Regions from separate parts of the Virgibacillus salidurans genome, predicted to be linked through region 1. Evidence: a T-box and tRNA genes for the amino acid it is inferred to sense, from the RefSeq annotation. Region 1 holds a T-box; the other holds one or more tRNA genes.
The links. A T-box is a leader RNA that pairs with one kind of tRNA and senses whether it is charged. The one in region 1 lies ahead of ileS (isoleucine--tRNA ligase), so its partner is inferred to be a tRNA-Ile.
Positions count from the first base shown of each region.

Region 1 (9,920 bases):
CAAAGAGGCTAAAGCCGTGCCCTAAGGTGTGCAACGGTTCGGAGCGGAAATCAACAAGCACTTATGTCGTCTTTTATATCTTCTGTGCCAAACCTTCTTTTAGAAAACAGCCTTTGGGTGTAAGAATAGAATTTCTACACTTTGTAAAATAATTACTGCGACAAACTCCCTAATAACTAGTTAAAATTAGCCCCAATATGCGTACAAAATGTGACAGACTTTGCTTATAAACTCAGATATACTTCTTTTAAATCATCTTATCTATGAAAATAATAGTAATTTTTTTGGCAGAAAGGAAGAATGTGGTGACCATCTATCTTGATGCTGTCTGGACATTGAATTTTTTTCTGGACATGATGCTTTTAATGCTCACACAGGCTTTGGCAAGAGACAGCACAAGAAAAATCAGAATAATAATTGGAGCTTTTATCGCTTCACTGCTTGTACCAATAAATATCTATTTTCCAGATTCATTTTTTAGCAGTGTTGCTGGAAAGTTTCTATACTCTGTCATTATTATTTTATGTGCGTTTGGTTTTTTAAGTATTTATCGGATGATGAAATTACTCCTGTTATTTTATTTTACTACTTTTGCAATAGGGGGTGGATTAATAGCAATACATTTTCTATTACAAAGTCCGATTGGTGTATCTACAAATGGAATTCTAACGTTTAATAGCGGATATGGGGATCCGATTAGCTGGATTTTTGTCGTTATTGGGTTCCCTTTGGTGTGGTTATTCACAAAGGGTCGTATGGACAAGCATGCAGTGGATAAAATTCGTTACGACCAACTCTATCCGGTTACAATTCAATTAAAAAATAAGAGCTATTCAACAACTGGATATATTGATAGTGGAAACCAATTAGTTGATCCATTAACAAAAAAACCAGTAATTATTTGTGATGAATTATTTTTAAAGCAATGGTTTACGGAAAATGATTGGAAGCTGCTAAAGTCTGCGAACAAGGAACTTGATTTTGAAAAAATCCCAAAAGAATGGGAAAGCTCTATTCAAATTGTGCCATACCGGGGAGTACAAGGCGGAAGCAACTTTCTGTTTGCGATGAGGCCAGATCAGCTCATTGTATACTACGGCGAACAGAAAATTGTAACAAGTAAACTATTAATCGGCATTCAGTTTGCCGCGTTAACGAAAGATCAAAGCTATCATTGTTTACTTCAACCGCAAATTATAACAACAGCAGCTGTACATTCTGCATAAGGGAGAGATAAATGTTGAAATCATGGAAATTAGGTCTGCGCTTACAGTGGTATAAAATTTTAATCAAACTTGGCGTTAAATCTGAGGAAATTTATTATATAGGTGGAAGTGAGGCTCTGCCACCACCTCTTTCCAAACAAGAAGAGGCAGAGTTGCTGGAATTATTACCTAAAGGAGATCAGGCTGCAAGAGCACTTTTAATTGAGCGAAATTTACGGTTAGTTGTTTATATCGCAAGGAAATTTGAAAATACAGGGATAAATATAGAAGATCTAATAAGTATTGGTACTATTGGCCTTATAAAAGGTGTTAATACGTTTAACCCCGAGAAAAAAATCAAACTGGCTACCTATGCATCCAGATGTATTGAAAATGAAATTTTAATGTATTTACGGAGGAATAATAAATTAAAATCAGAAATATCCTTTGATGAACCTTTAAACATTGATTGGGACGGGAATGAGCTATTATTGTCAGATGTACTTGGAACAGATGAGGATATTATTACGAAAAATCTGGAAACAAAAGTGGACAAAAGTTTACTTAAGGATGCCTTGTCGCAATTAAATGCTCGCGAAAAGCAAATTATGGAATTACGGTTTGGATTAATTGGGGAAGAAGAAAAAACACAGAAGGATGTAGCAGATATGTTAGGTATTTCACAATCTTATATTTCACGTTTAGAAAAAAAGATTATAAGGCGACTTAAAAAAGAATTTAATAAAATGGTTTAGCCTTGTTTCTCTAAGAATCTAACCCATTTTTACATCTTTTCGAATGAACCTTCCTGCATAAAAATTTTCCCAGGCGGAGATACTGTCCATGAACAGCATCACCAACTGGGAGGGTTAAACTTAGATGACAAGGCATAAGGTTGAGATATGTGGTGTTGATACATCGAAACTACCTGTATTAAAAAATGAAGAAATGCGCAAGTTGTTTGTAAAAATGCAAGAAGGGGACGGGGAGTCTGCACGTGAAGAACTGGTAAATGGAAACCTGCGTCTCGTATTAAGTGTCATTCAACGATTTAATAATCGTGGTGAATATGTTGATGATTTATTTCAAGTAGGCTGTATTGGCTTAATGAAATCCATTGACAACTTTGACTTATCACATAATGTTAGATTTTCGACATATGCTGTTCCAATGATTATCGGTGAAATAAGACGTTATTTAAGAGATAACAATCCGATTCGGGTATCGAGATCCTTACGTGATATAGCTTATAAAGCATTGCAAGTAAGGGAAAAATTAATTAGCAAAACATCAAAGGAACCTACACCAGTGGAGATTGCCGAAGAGATGGGCATCCCACATTCCGAAATTGTGTTTGCAATGGATGCTATTCAAGATCCTGTATCATTATATGAACCAATTTATAATGATGGAGGGGATCCCATATTTGTTTTGGATCAGATAAGTGATGAAAAAGATAAGGATTCTACATGGGCAGATAAACTTTCCTTAAAGGAAGGTATGTACCAGTTGAACGAAAGAGAAGAGATGATATTAAATAAACGTTTTTTCCAAGGGAAAACCCAAATGGAAGTAGCTGATGAAATCGGTATTTCACAAGCCCAGGTCTCCCGCCTGGAAAAAGCCGCCATCAGCCAGATGAATAAGCAAATGTTTGAATAAAAAACGCAAGATACTCAAGAGCAAAAGGAATGGGTGAATGAAACCCATTCCTTTTGCTTTTCCTGTTTTTAATCTATAAATTTATGCATATATATAGAGTAAGGTGGTGTGAGTGGAATGATAAAATTATCCGAATTGCAAACGAAAGAGGTTATTGTTATTGATGATGGAAGTAGACTTGGGCATATATCCGATTTGGAAATTGATAAAGACAGAGGTAAAATACTTGCTATTGTAATTATTTTAAAGGAAAAGAAAAGCGGGATGTTTGGAAAGCCGGACGAATTGATTATTCATTGGGAGCAAATTGTAAGGGTTGGCGCGGATGTCATTCTTGTTAAAGAGGTACAACATCCAGAGTTGTATGCAGAGCCTTTTGTAAATGAATAAAAAGTTAGTGTGGATTATGGTAAAATGGTACGAGTAGACTTTTAGGAGGTTGTAATCCAATGACAGAACCGTTTAAACAATCAAATGAATCCTATTTACATATAGAAAAGTGGCAAAAATTAAATCCCAAGCTACATGCTGGATTTACGACCAGAAACGGGGGGGTTAGCCAACCTCCTTTTGATACATTAAACTGTGGATTGCATGTTCAGGATGAATACGATCATGTCAACCTAAACCGACAAATTTTAGCCAAACATTTGACGATTCCGTTGAAAAATTGGGTGGCGGGGGAACAGACTCATCAAACAACTGTAAAAATAGTTGGTCCTGAAGATAAGGGAAAAGGAGCTGCTTCCCACCAGAGTTCTATTAAAAGCACAGATGGTTTGATTACAAAAGAGCGAGGAATATTATGCACTGCTTTTTTTGCTGATTGTGTGCCTTTATACTTTTTTGACCCTAAACATGAGTTCATCGGTATTGCTCATGCAGGATGGAAGGGATCTGTAAATCGCATTGGCGGGCAAATGGTTCAGAAATTGCAAACGGTAGGTGTAAATCCTGCTGATCTTTTAGTAGCCATAGGTCCCTGTATCTCGCAACAATGTTATGAAGTTGATGAAAATGTTATAAGGCACCTAACGCTACAGGATAGGGAAAAAACAGTCATTTCTAGAGGAAATAATCGTTATTTGTTAGATTTAAAACAGTTAAATGTAGAAATTCTTTTGCAATGTGGTGTATTACGTAATAATATAGATGTAACAAATTATTGCACGTTTCAAGATGATGCGCTATTTTTTTCACATCGACGGGATAAAGGAAAAACAGGGAGGATGCTAGGTTTTCTAGGCTTTACAACTTGACTTACGTGGGGAGGAGAATTGGTAATAATGGATGTAGCAACAAATCTAAGAATTATTCAAAATAATATAAGACAAGCTTGTGAAAAAAGTAATCGAATTCCTGATGAAATAACAGTTATAGGTGTTACGAAATATGTTACAATAGAACGAACAAAAGAAGCAATTACCACTGGAATTAAAAACCTTGGCGAAAATCGTTTGGAAGGATTTCTGGAAAAATACAATCATATTGGTAGCGAAGTGAAATGGCATTTTATTGGTACCCTGCAATCAAGAAAAGTTAAAGATGTAATCGACAAGGTAGATGCTATTCATTCGTTGGATCGCCTATCACTTGCTAAGGAAATAGATAAGCGAGCAAGTAAAAAAATCGACTGTTTTATTCAGGTTAATGTGAGTGGAGAAGAATCAAAACATGGCCTGCAACCAGAAGGTGTTATCTCTTTTATAAAGGATATTCAGAAGTATAAGCATATTCGTGTTGTTGGATTGATGACAATGGCACCCCATTTAGAAGATAAAGAACGTTTAAGGGGGATTTTTAAAAGACTAGCAGCCATAAGAGATGCAGTTAAACTGGAAAATTTGTCCAATGCGCCTTGTGAATTTCTATCTATGGGAATGAGTAATGATTATGAAATTGCTATTGAGGAGGGTGCTACACATATACGGATCGGTTCAAATCTAGTAGGATAATATTATGAGTGAGGTGAGCGTATGAGCTTTAAAAATAAAATTAAAAATTATTTCACGATGGATGATGAATATGAATACGATTATACAGCAGATGAAGCAGATGAGGCGGAAAATAAGTCAAATGCAACTCAGAAAAATCAAAATGTAGTCAATCTAACCAGCTTGCACCAGCCTACATCGAAGGTTGTACTTTATGAGCCAAGGTCATACAATGAAGCACAGGAAATAGCAGATAACATTGTAAATAGAAGAGCTGTTGTTATAAATCTACAGCGTTTGGATAGCACACAGGCAAAAAGAGTTGTTGATTTTCTTAGCGGTACCGTCTATGCTGTGAACGGAGATATTCAAAAGCTTGGATCTGAAACATTCTTATGCACCCCTGATAATGTAGATGTATCCGGTACAATATCTGAAACATATGTGGAGGAAGATGAATTTGAAAAAGGATGGTAGTAATCAATGATCCAGTTACTTAATTTATTAGATACAGCTTTAACGATTTACAGTTTTGGCTTAATTATTTACATTTTTATGTCATGGTTTCCAGGGGCCCGGGAATCATCTTTTGGTGTTTTTTTAGCAAAGATATGTGAGCCATACCTGGAAATATTCCGCCGATTTATTCCACCATTAGGCATGATTGATTTATCCCCGCTTGTAGCTATTTTTGTGATCCATTTTGCGAGAATGGGGCTATATGAACTGTTTAACATGTTGTTCTTCTAAGGGGTGGTAAAATGGATATATATCAACATTTTCGAAAAGAAGAGCAGCCATTCATTGACAAAGTATTATCTTGGATAGAACAGGTTGAAAGAACGTATCAGATGAAGATAACGGATTTCCTTGATCCAAGAGAACAGCAAATTATGAATTTATTAATTGGGGATAATAGTGATGTCAGCATCTACCAGCATGGCGGCGGCCAGTATGCTGAACGAAGGCGTGCTGTAATACTACCCCCATATGAAGAGATATCTGACGAAGTTTTTCAGCTTACGTTAGTAGAGGCATATTATCAAGATAAATTTATATCACTGGAACATCGTGACGTGATGGGAGCATTTTTATCGCTTGGAATAAAACGAAAAAAGCTTGGTGATATAGTAGTTGAGGGCGGAGTCATTCAAATTATAATGGCAGATGAAATTGCACCTTTTGTATTAGCTAACCTAACTGCCATTAAGAAAGCGAAAATAAGGCTAGAGGAAAAACCTCTCACCGCATTAATGGAAAAGAAAACGGAGTGGGATGAAACAGATAACACAGTCTCCTCATTGCGGTTAGATACTGTGTTAAAAGAGATTTATAATATCTCTAGAAAAGACGCCGGGCAATTTATTAAAAAACTTCAGGTGAAAGTAAATTTTAAAGTAGTTGACGATGGAAAGTTTGGTTTACAGGAAGGCGATTTAATTTCAGTACGTGGAAAAGGAAGAAGTAAACTCGTATCCATAAATGGACAAACAAAGAAGGACAAGTGGAAAATAACCACGGCAATATTAAAATAATTTCATACTACATGCAGGAATTAACCGATTTTTGTCGAATATATGCTTAATGTATGTTTTCATAAACGTTAATGTCTATAATTTTCCCTAAGGAGGTGGCCAATGTGCCATTAACACCATTAGATATTCATAATAAAGAGTTTACCAGAAGTTTTCGTGGGTATGATGAAGATGAAGTGAATGAATTCCTAGACCAAGTAATCAAAGATTATGAAGCAGTAATCAGAGAAAAGAAAGACTTTAAGGAAAAAGTGGATCAATTGGAAGAAAAGCTTGGACACTTTACCAATATTGAAGAAACGTTAAACAAATCCATTTTAGTTGCTCAAGAGACTGCTGAAGAAGTAAAAGGCAGTGCGACAAAAGAGTCTAAATTAATTATAAAAGAAGCAGAAAAGAATGCCGATCGAATCATAAATGAAGCATTAAGCAAATCACGTCGTATATCTATGGATGTGGAAGAGTTAAAGAAACAGGCAAAGGTATTTCGGACACGTTTGAAAATGCTTGTTGAAGCTCAGCTGGATATGATTGACACAAACGATTGGGAAGATTTATTTGACGAGGAATTGGGTGAAGATCTTGAGCTGGCAGAAAATAAGTCATAGATCTTGACGTCCCGCGGAATTTTACATATAATTCATACACATAAAGTTCTAATTTGATAATAACATGCATAGATAGAGCCAGTATAAAGGTTTGTACTGATTAGCGAATCGGGGTATGGTGAAAGCCCGATACAGTAAGCCTTTAGAAAATCACTCTTGAGCATCCATTGTGAATTTTTAGTAGGAATGGACGATTTATTCCCGTTACGAATATCGAGTGAATGTAAATTAATAGCTAATTAATAGCTAGTTTACATTTATAAGGGTGGTACCGCGAGTCTTCTCGTCCCTTTTGGGATGCAGGGGGCTTTTTTGTTTAGTGGCAGATAAGAAGGAGGAAGTATTTATGGATTATAAAGATACATTGTTAATGCCAAAAACGTCATTTCCAATGCGTGGTAATTTGCCGAATAAGGAACCAAAAAGGCAAGAACACTGGGATGAGGAAAATTTATATGAAAAAGTACAGGAAAGAACGAAAGGAAGACCGTTGTTTAATTTACATGATGGCCCACCGTATGCCAATGGTGACTTGCATATTGGCCATGCATTAAATAAAATTCTAAAGGATTTTATTACAAGGTATAAATCAATGACTGGCTACTATGCACCATATATTCCGGGATGGGATACCCATGGACTGCCCATTGAAACTGCATTGACAAAAAACAAAAAAATTAAGCGTAAAGAAATGAGTATTGTAGCGTTTAGACAGTTATGCGCTGAGTATGCATTGGATCAATTGGACAATCAGCGCAAACAGTTTAAATCATTGGGTGTTCGTGGTGATTGGGATAACCCATATGTAACCTTAACAAAGGATTATGAGGCCGCCCAAATTAAAGTATTTGGAGAAATGGCCAAAAAAGGCTATATCTATAAAGGCTTAAAGCCAGTTTATTGGTCGCCATCATCTGAATCTGCTTTAGCTGAGGCAGAAATAGAATATCATGATAAACGCTCCCCTTCCATTTATGTTGCATTTGATGTTATAGACGGGAAAGGATTATTTGATGGCGGGGAGAAATTTATTATTTGGACGACAACTCCATGGACGATTCCGGCTAATCTTGGGATCAGTTTACATCCTGATTTGGAATATGTGGTTGTAGAGGTGAACAAGGAAAAATATATTATCGCACGTTCTCTGCTTGAATCTGTTTCTGAAGAGCTGGAATGGGAAAACCCACAAGTGATCAAATCATTTAAAGGAGAAGAAGCAGATAAGATTGTTGCAAAACATCCATTTTACGACCGTGATTCACTCATCATGCTGGGCGAGCATGTAACAACAGATGCAGGTACTGGTTGTGTGCATACAGCCCCAGGTCATGGGGAAGACGACTTCGTTGTAGCTCGAAGTTATGGTATTGATGCATTATCTCCTGTTGATGACAGGGGAGTTTTTACAAATGAAGCACCTGGATTTGAAGGACAATTTTATGACAAAGCGAACAAGTCTATTACAGAAAAACTGGAAGAAGTAGGGGCGTTACTAAAGCTTTCGTTTATTACGCACTCCTACCCACATGATTGGCGGACGAAGAAACCGACGATTTTCCGTGCAACATCACAATGGTTTGCATCGATTAAGGATTTTCGTCAGGATATTCTGGATGAAATTAGCCGGATTAATTGGTATCCATCATGGGGGGAGACTCGCCTTCACAACATGGTGCGTGACCGTGAAGACTGGTGTATTTCACGTCAGCGTACATGGGGTGTTCCAATCCCTGTATTTTACGGGGAAGATAATACGCCTATTATCAATGATGAAACGATTGAACATGTATCCAACTTATTTAGTGAGCATGGTTCTAATGTGTGGTTTGAATGGGGAGCAGCAGATTTATTGCCTGAAGGATTTACTTCAGAACATAGTCCAAACGGGAAATTCACGAAAGAAACGGATATTATGGATGTATGGTTTGATTCAGGATCATCCCACGAAGCTGTCCTGGTAGGTCGCCCGTATCATAGACGCCCTGCAGATGTTTATTTAGAAGGTAGTGATCAATATCGTGGCTGGTTCAATTCCTCGATATCTACGTCTGTTGCAGTTACAGGTAAAGCACCATTTGAAAATATCATTAGTCATGGTTTTGTATTAGATGGTAATGGAAGAAAAATGAGTAAATCTTTAGGAAATGTGATGGTACCATCTAAAGTTCAAAAGCAGTTAGGTTCAGATATTTTACGCCTATGGGTTTCCTCCGTTGATTATCAGGGAGATGTGCGTATTTCGCAGGAAATCCTGAAACAGACATCCGAAGCGTACCGTAAAATTAGAAACACAATTCGCTTTATGCTTGCAAATTTATCCGATTTTGATCCGAAAACCGATCAAGTACCAGAAACGGAAATGGAAGAAGCGGATCGATATATGATTCATCGTCTGCAGCAGGTGTTAGGTAATGTACGCCAAAGCTATGAGCAGTTTGAGTATTCGCCGATTTTCCATCAAATTCACAATTTCTGTGCGGTTGATTTAAGCTCATTCTACTTGGATTTTGCGAAAGATATATTATACGTCGAGGCAAAGGATAATAAGCGCCGCCTGAGTATTCAAACAGGGTATTATGAAATTTTAACGACACTGGTTAAATTGTTGACACCCATTATCCCGCATACGACTGATGAAGTATGGGAATATATTCCTGGTGTAGAAGAAGAGAGTGTGCAGCTAACCGATATCCCTGAGCCAAGGGAAATTTCTGGTATGGCTGAACTGGAACCTAAATGGGATCACTTCATGCATATTCGTGATGATGTATTAAAAGCATTGGAAGAAGCAAGAAATGAAAAAGTAATCGGGAAATCATTAGAAGCAAAAGTAACACTCGTTCCAAAAGATAACCAAACAAAAGAGGTATTACAATCGTTTGATCATCTGCATCAATTTTTAATTGTATCGGAAGCCCGCGTCCGTGATAGCAGTCCAGATGCAAAAGAATATCAGTATGTTGATGTTTCCGT
Region 1 is NZ_CP074373.1:1,631,696-1,641,615, forward strand. Features, by position in the region: gene spoIIGA (sigma-E processing peptidase SpoIIGA) at 264-1,226, shown strand; gene sigE (RNA polymerase sporulation sigma factor SigE) at 1,241-1,960, shown strand; gene sigG (RNA polymerase sporulation sigma factor SigG) at 2,085-2,867, shown strand; gene KFZ58_RS08430 (YlmC/YmxH family sporulation protein) at 2,985-3,257, shown strand; gene pgeF (peptidoglycan editing factor PgeF) at 3,317-4,126, shown strand; gene KFZ58_RS08440 (YggS family pyridoxal phosphate-dependent enzyme) at 4,154-4,822, shown strand; gene KFZ58_RS08445 (cell division protein SepF) at 4,844-5,278, shown strand; gene KFZ58_RS08450 (YggT family protein) at 5,285-5,551, shown strand; gene KFZ58_RS08455 (YlmH family RNA-binding protein) at 5,563-6,336, shown strand; gene KFZ58_RS08460 (DivIVA domain-containing protein) at 6,441-6,944, shown strand; T-box leader at 7,005-7,238, shown strand; gene ileS (isoleucine--tRNA ligase) at 7,291-9,920, shown strand, end outside.

Region 2 (9,920 bases), 910 kb from region 1:
TCCCCACCTTCCTCCGGTTTGTCACCGGCAGTCAGATTAGAGTGCCCAACTTAATGCTGGCAACTAATCTCAAGGGTTGCGCTCGTTACGGGACTTAACCCAACATCTCACGACACGAGCTGACGACAACCATGCACCACCTGTCACTCTGTCCCCGAAGGGAACTCGGTATCTCTACCGATTGCAGAGGATGTCAAGACCTGGTAAGGTTCTTCGCGTTGCTTCGAATTAAACCACATGCTCCACCGCTTGTGCGGGCCCCCGTCAATTCTTTTGAGTTTCAGCCTTGCGGCCGTACTCCCCAGGCGGAGTGCTTAATGCGTTAACTTCAGCACTAAGGGGCGGAAACCCCCTAACACCTAGCACTCATCGTTTACGGCGTGGACTACCAGGGTATCTAATCCTGTTCGCTCCCCACGCTTTCGCTCCTCAGCGTCAGTTACAGACCAGAGAGTCGCCTTCGCCACTGGTGTTCCTCCACATCTCTACGCATTTCACCGCTACACGTGGAATTCCACTCTCCTCTTCTGTACTCAAGTCCTCCAGTTTCCAATGACCGCTCACGGTTGAGCCGCAAGATTTCACATCAGACTTAAAAGACCGCCTGCGAGCGCTTTACGCCCAATAATTCCGGACAACGCTTGCCCCCTACGTATTACCGCGGCTGCTGGCACGTAGTTAGCCGGGGCTTTCTGGTTAGGTACCGTCAAGGTACTGCCTTATTCAAACAGTACTTGTTCTTCCCTAACAACAGAGTTTTACGATCCGAAAACCTTCATCACTCACGCGGCGTTGCACCGTCAGACTTTCGTCCATTGCGGATGATTCCCTACTGCTGCCTCCCGTAAGAGTCTGGGCCGTGTCTCAGTCCCAGTGTGGCCGATCACCCTCTCAGGTCGGCTACGCATCGTCGCCTTGGTGAGCTCTTATCTCACCAACTAGCTAATGCGCCGCGGGCCCATCTGTAAGTGACAGCATAAAAGCCGCCTTTCAACTTCTCATCAGGAGATGAAAAGTGTTATCCGGTATTAGCTCGCGTTTCCACGAGTTATCCCAGTCTTACAGGCAGGTTGCCCACGTGTTACTCACCCGTCCGCCGCTCGTTCCACAGGCGCACACCCCGAAGGGTGATTACCTGCTTCCCGCGCTCGACTTGCATGTATTAGGCACGCCGCCAGCGTTCGTCCTGAGCCAAGATCAAACTCTCCATAAAAGTTTGAATATAATTGACACCAATCAATCATATAATGTCTTAGCTTAAAAATTGATTTAGGGTTTAAAATCTTCCATTCAGATTATAATAATCTGACCTTCGATATCTTACCACTAATATCTGTTTGACATACTGGTTGTTTTGTTCAGTTTTCAAAGAGCAAATTCATTTGTTGCGTTAAATTAGCAACTTTTTAAATATATCACATTCATTCTCTAAAAGTCAATAGTTTCTTTTAACTTTTCTTTTAAGAAAATGATGTTTCGGACGCCCTCAAAATGGCGACTTTCTTAATATAACACACTGTCTCATTTAAGTCAATATGTTTTTTTGCTTCAGTAAGCAAAATGGGCCTGGGTGGACTCGAACCACCGACCTCACGCTTATCAGGCGTGCGCTCTAACCAACTGAGCTACAGGCCCAAATAATAAGATAATTGGAGCGGGTGAAGGGAATCGAACCCTCGTCATCAGCTTGGAAGGCTGAGGTTTTACCACTAAACTACACCCGCATGATATAAAAATAATATATTATCCTGTTGATCTTTCATATTTCTATTTCCTCTGCAAATCTGTAGCACCTGTATATTTACATGGTCGGGAAGACAGGATTCGAACCTACGACCCCTTGGTCCCAAACCAAGTGCTCTACCAAGCTGAGCTACTTCCCGTATAATGGTGCGCCCGAGAGGAGTCGAACCCCTAACCTCTTGATCCGTAGTCAAGCGCTCTATCCAATTGAGCTACGGGCGCTTAGAAGCACGTTTTTCAATATAACATATCCTAGCAACTGATTGCAAATATTTTTTCGAGTGCGGTCGGTGGGACTTGAACCCACACGGGATTAACTCCACTAGGCCCTCAATATAGAGAAACCACACTAACTGTTATAAATCCTTAATATAAGTCTACTTGATTATACTCTTTCTATTTGTTTATGCTTTTTTATACTTTTTATGGAGTAAAACCGGAAGTGAAAACATATCAGAAATACCGAACTTTAACATAATATCAATTGTCTATGTTCGTGTTTTAGAAAACTCTTTAACACATCCAAAAGCAATGTCTTTTTCAACAACACCGTTTACTATACATAAAAAATAAATTTATGTCAAGCTTTTCTGGGTCAAAATTTAGCTGGACTTTACAACTCATCAATCAATTGCTCTATTTATTAAATTACAATTAATAAGGAAGAAACACGACTTTATACATAAATTTAATCTTTATTCGTAATAGACGATCCACTAAATAATTCGAGGTTGTTAAAATTCTTTACTTTTATAAAACAATCGCGCCCCTTCGAATTACAGAACAATCAATTAGAATAGAAGATTATGTTACTATGAAGCTCAGCTTCAGTCGGTTATCCAACCAACCTTTTTCTGAAACCATAATTTTCTTACAACATAAATGCTGTTCGTCTGTGATGAGTTTATAAAATGTAGCTGAATCCACAATTCAATAAGAATACATGTTATACTAAAAACAACAATAGATTTCGCTTCGCATGAGGGGTGGCGCACCGATTGACCTTTTTGGACACTTCCAAGAAGGGAGGTGTTGCCTATGGACATTACAAATGTATTAACGCTTATGATATCCTTCGGGATGTTAGTTGCGTTTATGATGTCTGACCATAAAAAATAACCCCTCATATGCTTTAGCTAGGCTCTGAGGGATTATCATCCTTAGCGCCGCCCCTCTTGATGGGGTACGGTCTATTGTACCGTAGACGTTCCAGCGTCTACGGTTTTATTATTGTATGACCTTCTCTTTATAGTATACCCGATTTTTTTAAAAAAGAAAACAACAACAACTGTTTTTGTACAAAAATACCCACAACCTAGCATTGTATTAACCATTTTCCATCTGTTTTGCTCCACAACCGCGCACTTTAACGGAAGAAAGTATACTACTTATCTAGTATGTTTTTTATATTCTCCCATCCATATACAAGTTCATTGAGTTTCTTACCAGCAATCTCTACCTCAACTTTATCTATTACTTTACCGCCTAATGCTTCATAAAATAACCTTGAATTATTATCTTCTAACACAAAAACAAGCATTGTATTTATGCCTGATTTCTCAATTTCCTTAATTACTGGTTTAGCGAGCAGCTTTCCTATACCCTGCCCTTGAAACTCTTTTAAGATATAGATTGAACTTAGTTCTCCCTGATACTCTTCATACTTTCCACTTCTCTCTTTTCCACCTGATGAAAACCCAACAATCTTCCCGGCATCATTTTCAGCAACAAAAACATTTCCTCTTGGAATATTATTAGTCCATAATTCTTCTCGTCTCTTATATGATAAATTATTCAAGAATTCATCTGGAATAATATTTTTGTACGTAGTTCTCCAACTGTCAACGTGCACTTTAGCTATTGCAGTTGCATCAGGTAAATTAGCTTCTCTTATTTTCATATGTTCTCCCCTTTTCTATATTATTAATAGTACCAGATTCCCTGAGTATTCTAATACAATCATCTAAATGTGCATATAACATAACTACTTCTACCATGCTTACCATATTCCTGCTTCTTCACCAATCTTTTCGATTCTTCCTTTTCAAGTAGTGCGCCCGATACAAAAGGATGTTATTCGATTTGCTTGCTCCGTTTCTTGAATGAATAGTACGCTTTTATTAGCTATTATCGGAAAAGAGTGGTGCAACTTACTTATTGATAATTAGTACCCGTTCGTTGAGAAACCTCATCTTCTACACAAATTTCGAAATCTTCAACATGAACTGCATTCCCAGTAATTTCAACATCATAAGATTCTCTTTTCTTCGATATATGCACCACAACTCGACCATCTTTTTGAATTTCATGACCTTGCTCAACTATAAGATTTAGAGAATCTTCAACATTGTTGTTGATTATGTACTTAGCGAAAAATGCTCCCATTACCCCCGAAGCAGTTCCCGTAACTGCATCTTCAATTGTCCCAGAGAATGGTGAAGAAAAGTGTCTAGCGTGCATATCAGCATTAGTATCATAGGTCTCCATACAAAAAGGATGAATAGACGATTTGGGCATTTCCTTCATAATAGCTGGAAATTCCTTGTTATTAGGTTTCATTTTTGTAAAAACATTAAGTTCTTTTATTGGAATTAATAGCGTCCATGCACCTGTGCTTCCATATAGAATCGGTAAATCTTCATGAATATCCGATTCTTTTAATCCTATCGAGTTAGCTAAATCTTCTTTTGAACCATTGAATCTTTCAAATCGAGGTGAAGCCTGTTTCATTGTTATAAATATTTCACTATCAATACTTGAAATTTTTATCGGCAAAATTCCTGCTGTTGTCTCAACTGTAAAGTCGGCTTTATCTCCGAGCAATCCTTTTGTTTTTAAAGCGTAAACGGTGGCCATTGTTGCGTGACCGCATAGGTTCATTTCATGTCCCGGTGTAAAAAAACGTATTCTAAGGTCAGCTACCTCCGATTTAACTGGGAAAGCTGTCTCATTAAACCCTACTTTGAAAGCTATTTGTTGCATTTCTCTATCAGTTAGGTCACCTCCGTTTAAAACTACCCCAGCTGGATTCCCTTTATTAGGTTCTTTACTAAATGCATCATAATGATGTACCTTTATGGATTTCACAGTAAAATTCCCCCATTAGTTAATTTGAAAGTTTCCGGTATTTTACCATTGATTACTACGTTTCGTTTAGAAAATATCTGTTTGCGTAATGAGTCTTATCCAATTAAATGGCCCGATTCTGTAGTGTTGGGCGCTGTTCCTTTGTTCCAGAATTGCTCCCTTTAATTGAATATCATAGTGTTGGATTATAAACACTATTCCCTGCTTCCTTTATCCCATTCAACTCCCCATTAGTACATGAAATATAAACATCGTATTTACTCCGATATATATGCAATTAATTTATATACATACGCTACACCCCTAGTTTGTTCCATTAATATATAGTCGAGATATTCGAAAGAACCCTCTACTATCGTTCTTGTTTCCTTTAGATCAGTTATATTTATTGTAGATAGCGTTTCTTTCACTACCTCTAAAGAGTAAACTGCATTTTGAATAATTTTAATCACTAGAATCCTTCTCAAATCCAAGTAATTGTATACTCGAAATCCGCTATTCATATCTCTTTTAGGATTAATTAAATCTTCTTTTTCCCAATGCCGTATTGTTGACGTTGCGACACCTGCTTCTTTTGCCACTTCGCCAATCGAAAATTTGTGTTTTTTATCCTTCGTGTTTTTTACATTTTCAATATCTTCTAAGTTAAGTATCTTGATGGTTCTTTCCACTAAGTCTTTATCCTTTTGAAGTTGTGATTGAGCATGATTAATCATCCATAAACCAGAAGTAATATCATTTTTGATAAATAAGGGCATAACTCTTTTTATAAAAGACATACCGAAACCATTTTTAAGAGATCGAATGCACTGAAAATATACTTCATGCTCTTTTGTGTATATACGATAACCGTTACTAGCACGTTTGACCTCTGGTATAATTCCCCATCTCTCATAATGCTTAAGTGCAGTAGTGCTTATATTTAATTTCTTTGCAATATCCTTTCCGTTCAATAACGATCACCTACAATAAAAAATTAAAGTAATGTGTTACCTTATTCAAAGTATAACACCTTTGTATAGGGATGATATATAAAAAACCCTTTCACTTGCTTTAATTTAGTAATATATAAAGAGAAAGATCAAATAACAGAATCCAAGGAGGAGTTATGATGTCTACTATCCATTTAAAGTTATTATTCTCCATCGAGGCTGAAAGTGCAGCTAAATTTTATACAGAACTTTTTGACGAGGGTAATATACTGCAAACAACTCATTATCCAATGGACAGAAGTGAATGCGTAGCCTGTGGTATAGATGCAGCTAATGCTGGACAAGTGATGAATGTAGATTTTAGAATTGGTGAAACCATCTTTACAGCAATTAATGGTAAAGAAGGAGAAGAATATAATTACACATCTTCTGCAACTCTATTGCTATATTGTGGTTCTGATGAAGAATATGGGTCTTATGTTAAGCAACTATCAAAGAACGGCAAATTAGTGAAAAAAGAGAAACGGTTTAGTTTAATTCAAGACCAATTTGGCGTATTTTGGAGAGTCACTAAAGATACAGGCAAACAGAAAATTAAACCTTATTTTCAATTTCCTGTAAGCACTTCCCTTGAGGATACTTTGAATAGCTATAAAAAAATATTCCCTAACATGTCTATAGAGAAAGTAAAGCCTAATTTTGAATCTGAAGAAGAATTTAATATAGAGATTCATAATCAGTCAGTTATCTTCGCTAAGGCAAAACATACCAAGAATTTTACAGAATCAATCTCGTTTATCGTAATGTGCAAGAACCGTACTGATGTAAACTTTTATTGGGAGAAGTTTTCTGAAGCAGCAGATGGGGACGGTTTGCATAGAGGTGATAGTGCTTTTCTTGTTGATAATAAAGGTATATGGTGGCAACTCATTACACAAGATTTGTCTGAGATGATGAGAGATACTGAACACTTAGAGCACTCTATAAATGAGCTTAATGGTAACGAAGAGATTTGTACAGACGAAATTATGAAAAGAAGAAAATAAAGGAAAAGCTATTTATATTATTGAATAGAAGCTATAGAGAAGTCCAAACAGGACTTCTCATTTATATGCTATAAGTGATTCAATTGTAGCTTTAAAATAAAGTTTGATAATTATCTACTATTGGTCTTAAACAATCGCGCCCTATTCCTTAACAAAGATAAAGTGGTCGCTTGGCTCCCAAACGTGCCGTTCATCACAAACATACCCCCGAAGCCAAAGTACACCATCAATACATCTAAGATAAAAACCCTTTGGAAATTTATCATCTTCAGTAAGTATTTTTGAAGCTACCGTAATGGAACCATATGGGGCTTGGTGTTGCTGATAGCTATTTAATTCACCTTCAGGTTGATCAAGATATCTAAGCCTCAGATAAGGGGCAAGTTCCAATGGACATAGTTCCAAACCAAGTTGATTAGCTCTACTAAAAATTTGGGTTATGGTACCACCATCCAGCAAACCGAGATCCTGTACGGCTAGCTCAACTGTTTTCAATGTGTATTTACTAATAGAGGTTGTGAACTTATTATCAGCGAACAGCATTTTTCCAAACTCATTCATCAAAATGGATTGCTGTTTTAATTTATTAATAAGCTGTGATTTGGTAAGACCATCTACCTCAACTGTTCTAGTAGTAGTCTGGCAGTTAGGGTATATCTCCTTGTTTTTGATGTCCATTCGTCGTTCCCCTTTCATTCGATGTTTTTCAAAATATTAAAACACCTGTTAATGCAATAAGCACTTTTACAATGTTGGTGGACTATTGGGTATTGTATATACAAGAATTAGATAGATTAGAAGATTAGCCGGTAAAATAATGAAAAGTATTCTTACTCCAAGAGAAGATATACCAAAATAATCAGCAATACCGCCACAAACTCCAGATATAGCTTTATCTGTCGAAGATTTTATTAGTTTATTTTGCACTGCAATTCCCCCTTATCAACTATCTTTTATGTTTCTCCCCCTAAAAACTTATCTAGCCTATATGCTATAAAAACGAGTGCTGCTGCTCCAACACCCATCATTACGCCATCAGTAAAAAATCCAATAATCCCTCCGACCAAAACAAACGTTGTTATCTGTAATTTCATCATAAAATTTTTGCCCCTCGTCTCCTGGATTGTCTTCCTAAATTACTCAAGCTAATGGCACTATTCCTGAATATGTTTGTTCCATTAAAGCGCCCGAATTGAACATTGAATGAGTATCACTAATTAATCATCTATTACTTTTTTATGTTTTAATGGAATGACTAAGGCAAATGCTAAAACAAACAAAATTGTATTGATAGCCATCACTATACCATTCCAATCTCCATTAAAAATAATTATATTAGTTAGAGTTATTAAATGCATTATAAGAATAGTAATTAATAAATATGTTGTTGCTCTCAATTTCATAGCCTCCTTTCTATACTATTGCCTAATTCAGTAGAACGCACTCTTATTCAATTACTGCGCCCGTTATGGAATACGCCAACTACTACAGACAGGTACTGAGATAATCAAAAAATCGTTTATAATAAGAACAGTAACACGAGTACTCCAACTACTAAACAATAAAAAGAGAAGTATTTTAGTTTACCTTTTTCCATAACGTTTATAAACAATTTTAAAGAGAAATAAGACGCAATAATAGAAGCTAATAAAGCAAGTGTGTATGGGATCCAAACCTCTGAAATGTTTTTTTCAACAAGTGTATCAATAGAAAGCAACATAGTACCTAAACTTACGGGTATGTACAAGAAAAAAGAAAATCTAAGAGCAGTTTCTCGTTCCATTCCTGATAACATACTTGCAACAACAGTTGCTCCAGAACGACTTATCCCAGGGATCAAAGAAACAGACTGGGCTAGACCTACTATGATGGCATCCTTCCAAGTAAGTTGACGGTCATTCTTAGTTCCCTTTTTATTTCGAATAATCCATAAAAATATTCCAGTGACAATTAACCCAACACCTACAGTCAAGATACCACCAAGCTCTGCTTCTATAAAATCCCCATAGATAAGTCCAATTATCCCTGCTGGAATAGTACCAATTACTAAATATAAAACAAGATCAAAGGAATCTTTATTTTCAGGACTTTTGCTTTTCGAACTCAAAAAAGATATTGAATTCTTCGCAATTGAAGTTATATCACTTCTATAAATCATAATCACAGCAATCAATGATCCAAAATTAACCAAAATTAAAAAATCAAATCCGTCATTTCCTATATTAATTATTTTTTGAAGGATAACAAGATGGCCGCTTGATGAAATTGGAATGGGCTCCGTAAAACCTTGAAATAACCCTAAAAATATATATTTTAATAGTAACCATAAATCCTGCATTGTAAATTCCCCTTGTAAGCCATCACCCGTAAACGGCAATTATTTGTTTCATAATCGTGCCCTATTGAAGTAAACTTTTTAAGTTTTATTTTCATCATTACTCTTAATATTAAATACTTCATAAAGTAAAACATTGGAAACAGCTAAAATTCCTATAAAAGCATAAACTTTATTCTGTAAATCAAAATAAATATGATGACTGAGAAAACAATAAATAATACAATAGAAGTTATATACTCTCTTTTTCTTTGGCTTCTTTTTCTATCCTTATCTTTGTAGGGGAATACCTCATTAAGAAATATACTAAAGGGAATAACTACTCCGAGAGAAATAAAGAATCCTGTTTTAGGTAAGTCAAGAATAAATACAGACAGTATCAAAATCAAAACCATTATACCAGCCTGTAAATATTCTCTTGTTTTATTATTAATTCTCTTAGACAATTGATACCACCCCACTACTTCAAACATAATGGCCCGATTTAAACGCAGTCCGTATTCGACAACTGCGCCCTTTTCTGGAATAATTTATTATGGTTCGCTAATTCCTACTGCAAGCAAAAGAAAATAAGTAAATACCAACACTGAACCATTCAGTAAAATTCCTGTTATAATAAACCACAGTTTTTTAGATATAATTGCAAAAATTATTCCAAGTACAGAAAGGACTGTAAATACGCTTATTCCCATAGTCAAGTTTGCATTAGAACCTCTCATTACAAAGAAAAAGATAACACTTATTACCGCGGCTAAGATTGATAAAGCCCCTAATATA
Region 2 is NZ_CP074373.1:722,945-732,864, reverse strand. Features, by position in the region: rRNA gene KFZ58_RS04060 (16S ribosomal RNA) at 1-1,213, opposite strand, end outside; tRNA gene KFZ58_RS04055 (tRNA-Ile) at 1,562-1,635, opposite strand; tRNA gene KFZ58_RS04050 (tRNA-Gly) at 1,651-1,724, opposite strand; tRNA gene KFZ58_RS04045 (tRNA-Pro) at 1,807-1,883, opposite strand; tRNA gene KFZ58_RS04040 (tRNA-Arg) at 1,889-1,965, opposite strand; gene KFZ58_RS04035 (GNAT family N-acetyltransferase) at 3,128-3,643, opposite strand; gene KFZ58_RS04030 (PhzF family phenazine biosynthesis isomerase) at 3,898-4,830, opposite strand; gene KFZ58_RS04025 (MerR family transcriptional regulator) at 5,088-5,783, opposite strand; gene KFZ58_RS04020 (VOC family protein) at 5,942-6,808, shown strand; gene KFZ58_RS04015 (helicase) at 6,950-7,486, opposite strand; gene KFZ58_RS04010 (PspC domain-containing protein) at 7,553-7,735, opposite strand; gene KFZ58_RS04005 (hypothetical protein) at 7,762-7,905, opposite strand; gene KFZ58_RS04000 (hypothetical protein) at 8,026-8,205, opposite strand; gene KFZ58_RS03995 (undecaprenyl-diphosphate phosphatase) at 8,328-9,146, opposite strand; gene KFZ58_RS03990 (hypothetical protein) at 9,299-9,616, opposite strand; gene KFZ58_RS03985 (hypothetical protein) at 9,677-9,862, opposite strand.
Region 2: it has a tRNA-Ile gene. The T-box ahead of ileS (isoleucine--tRNA ligase) is inferred to sense a tRNA for this amino acid. The anticodon was not compared.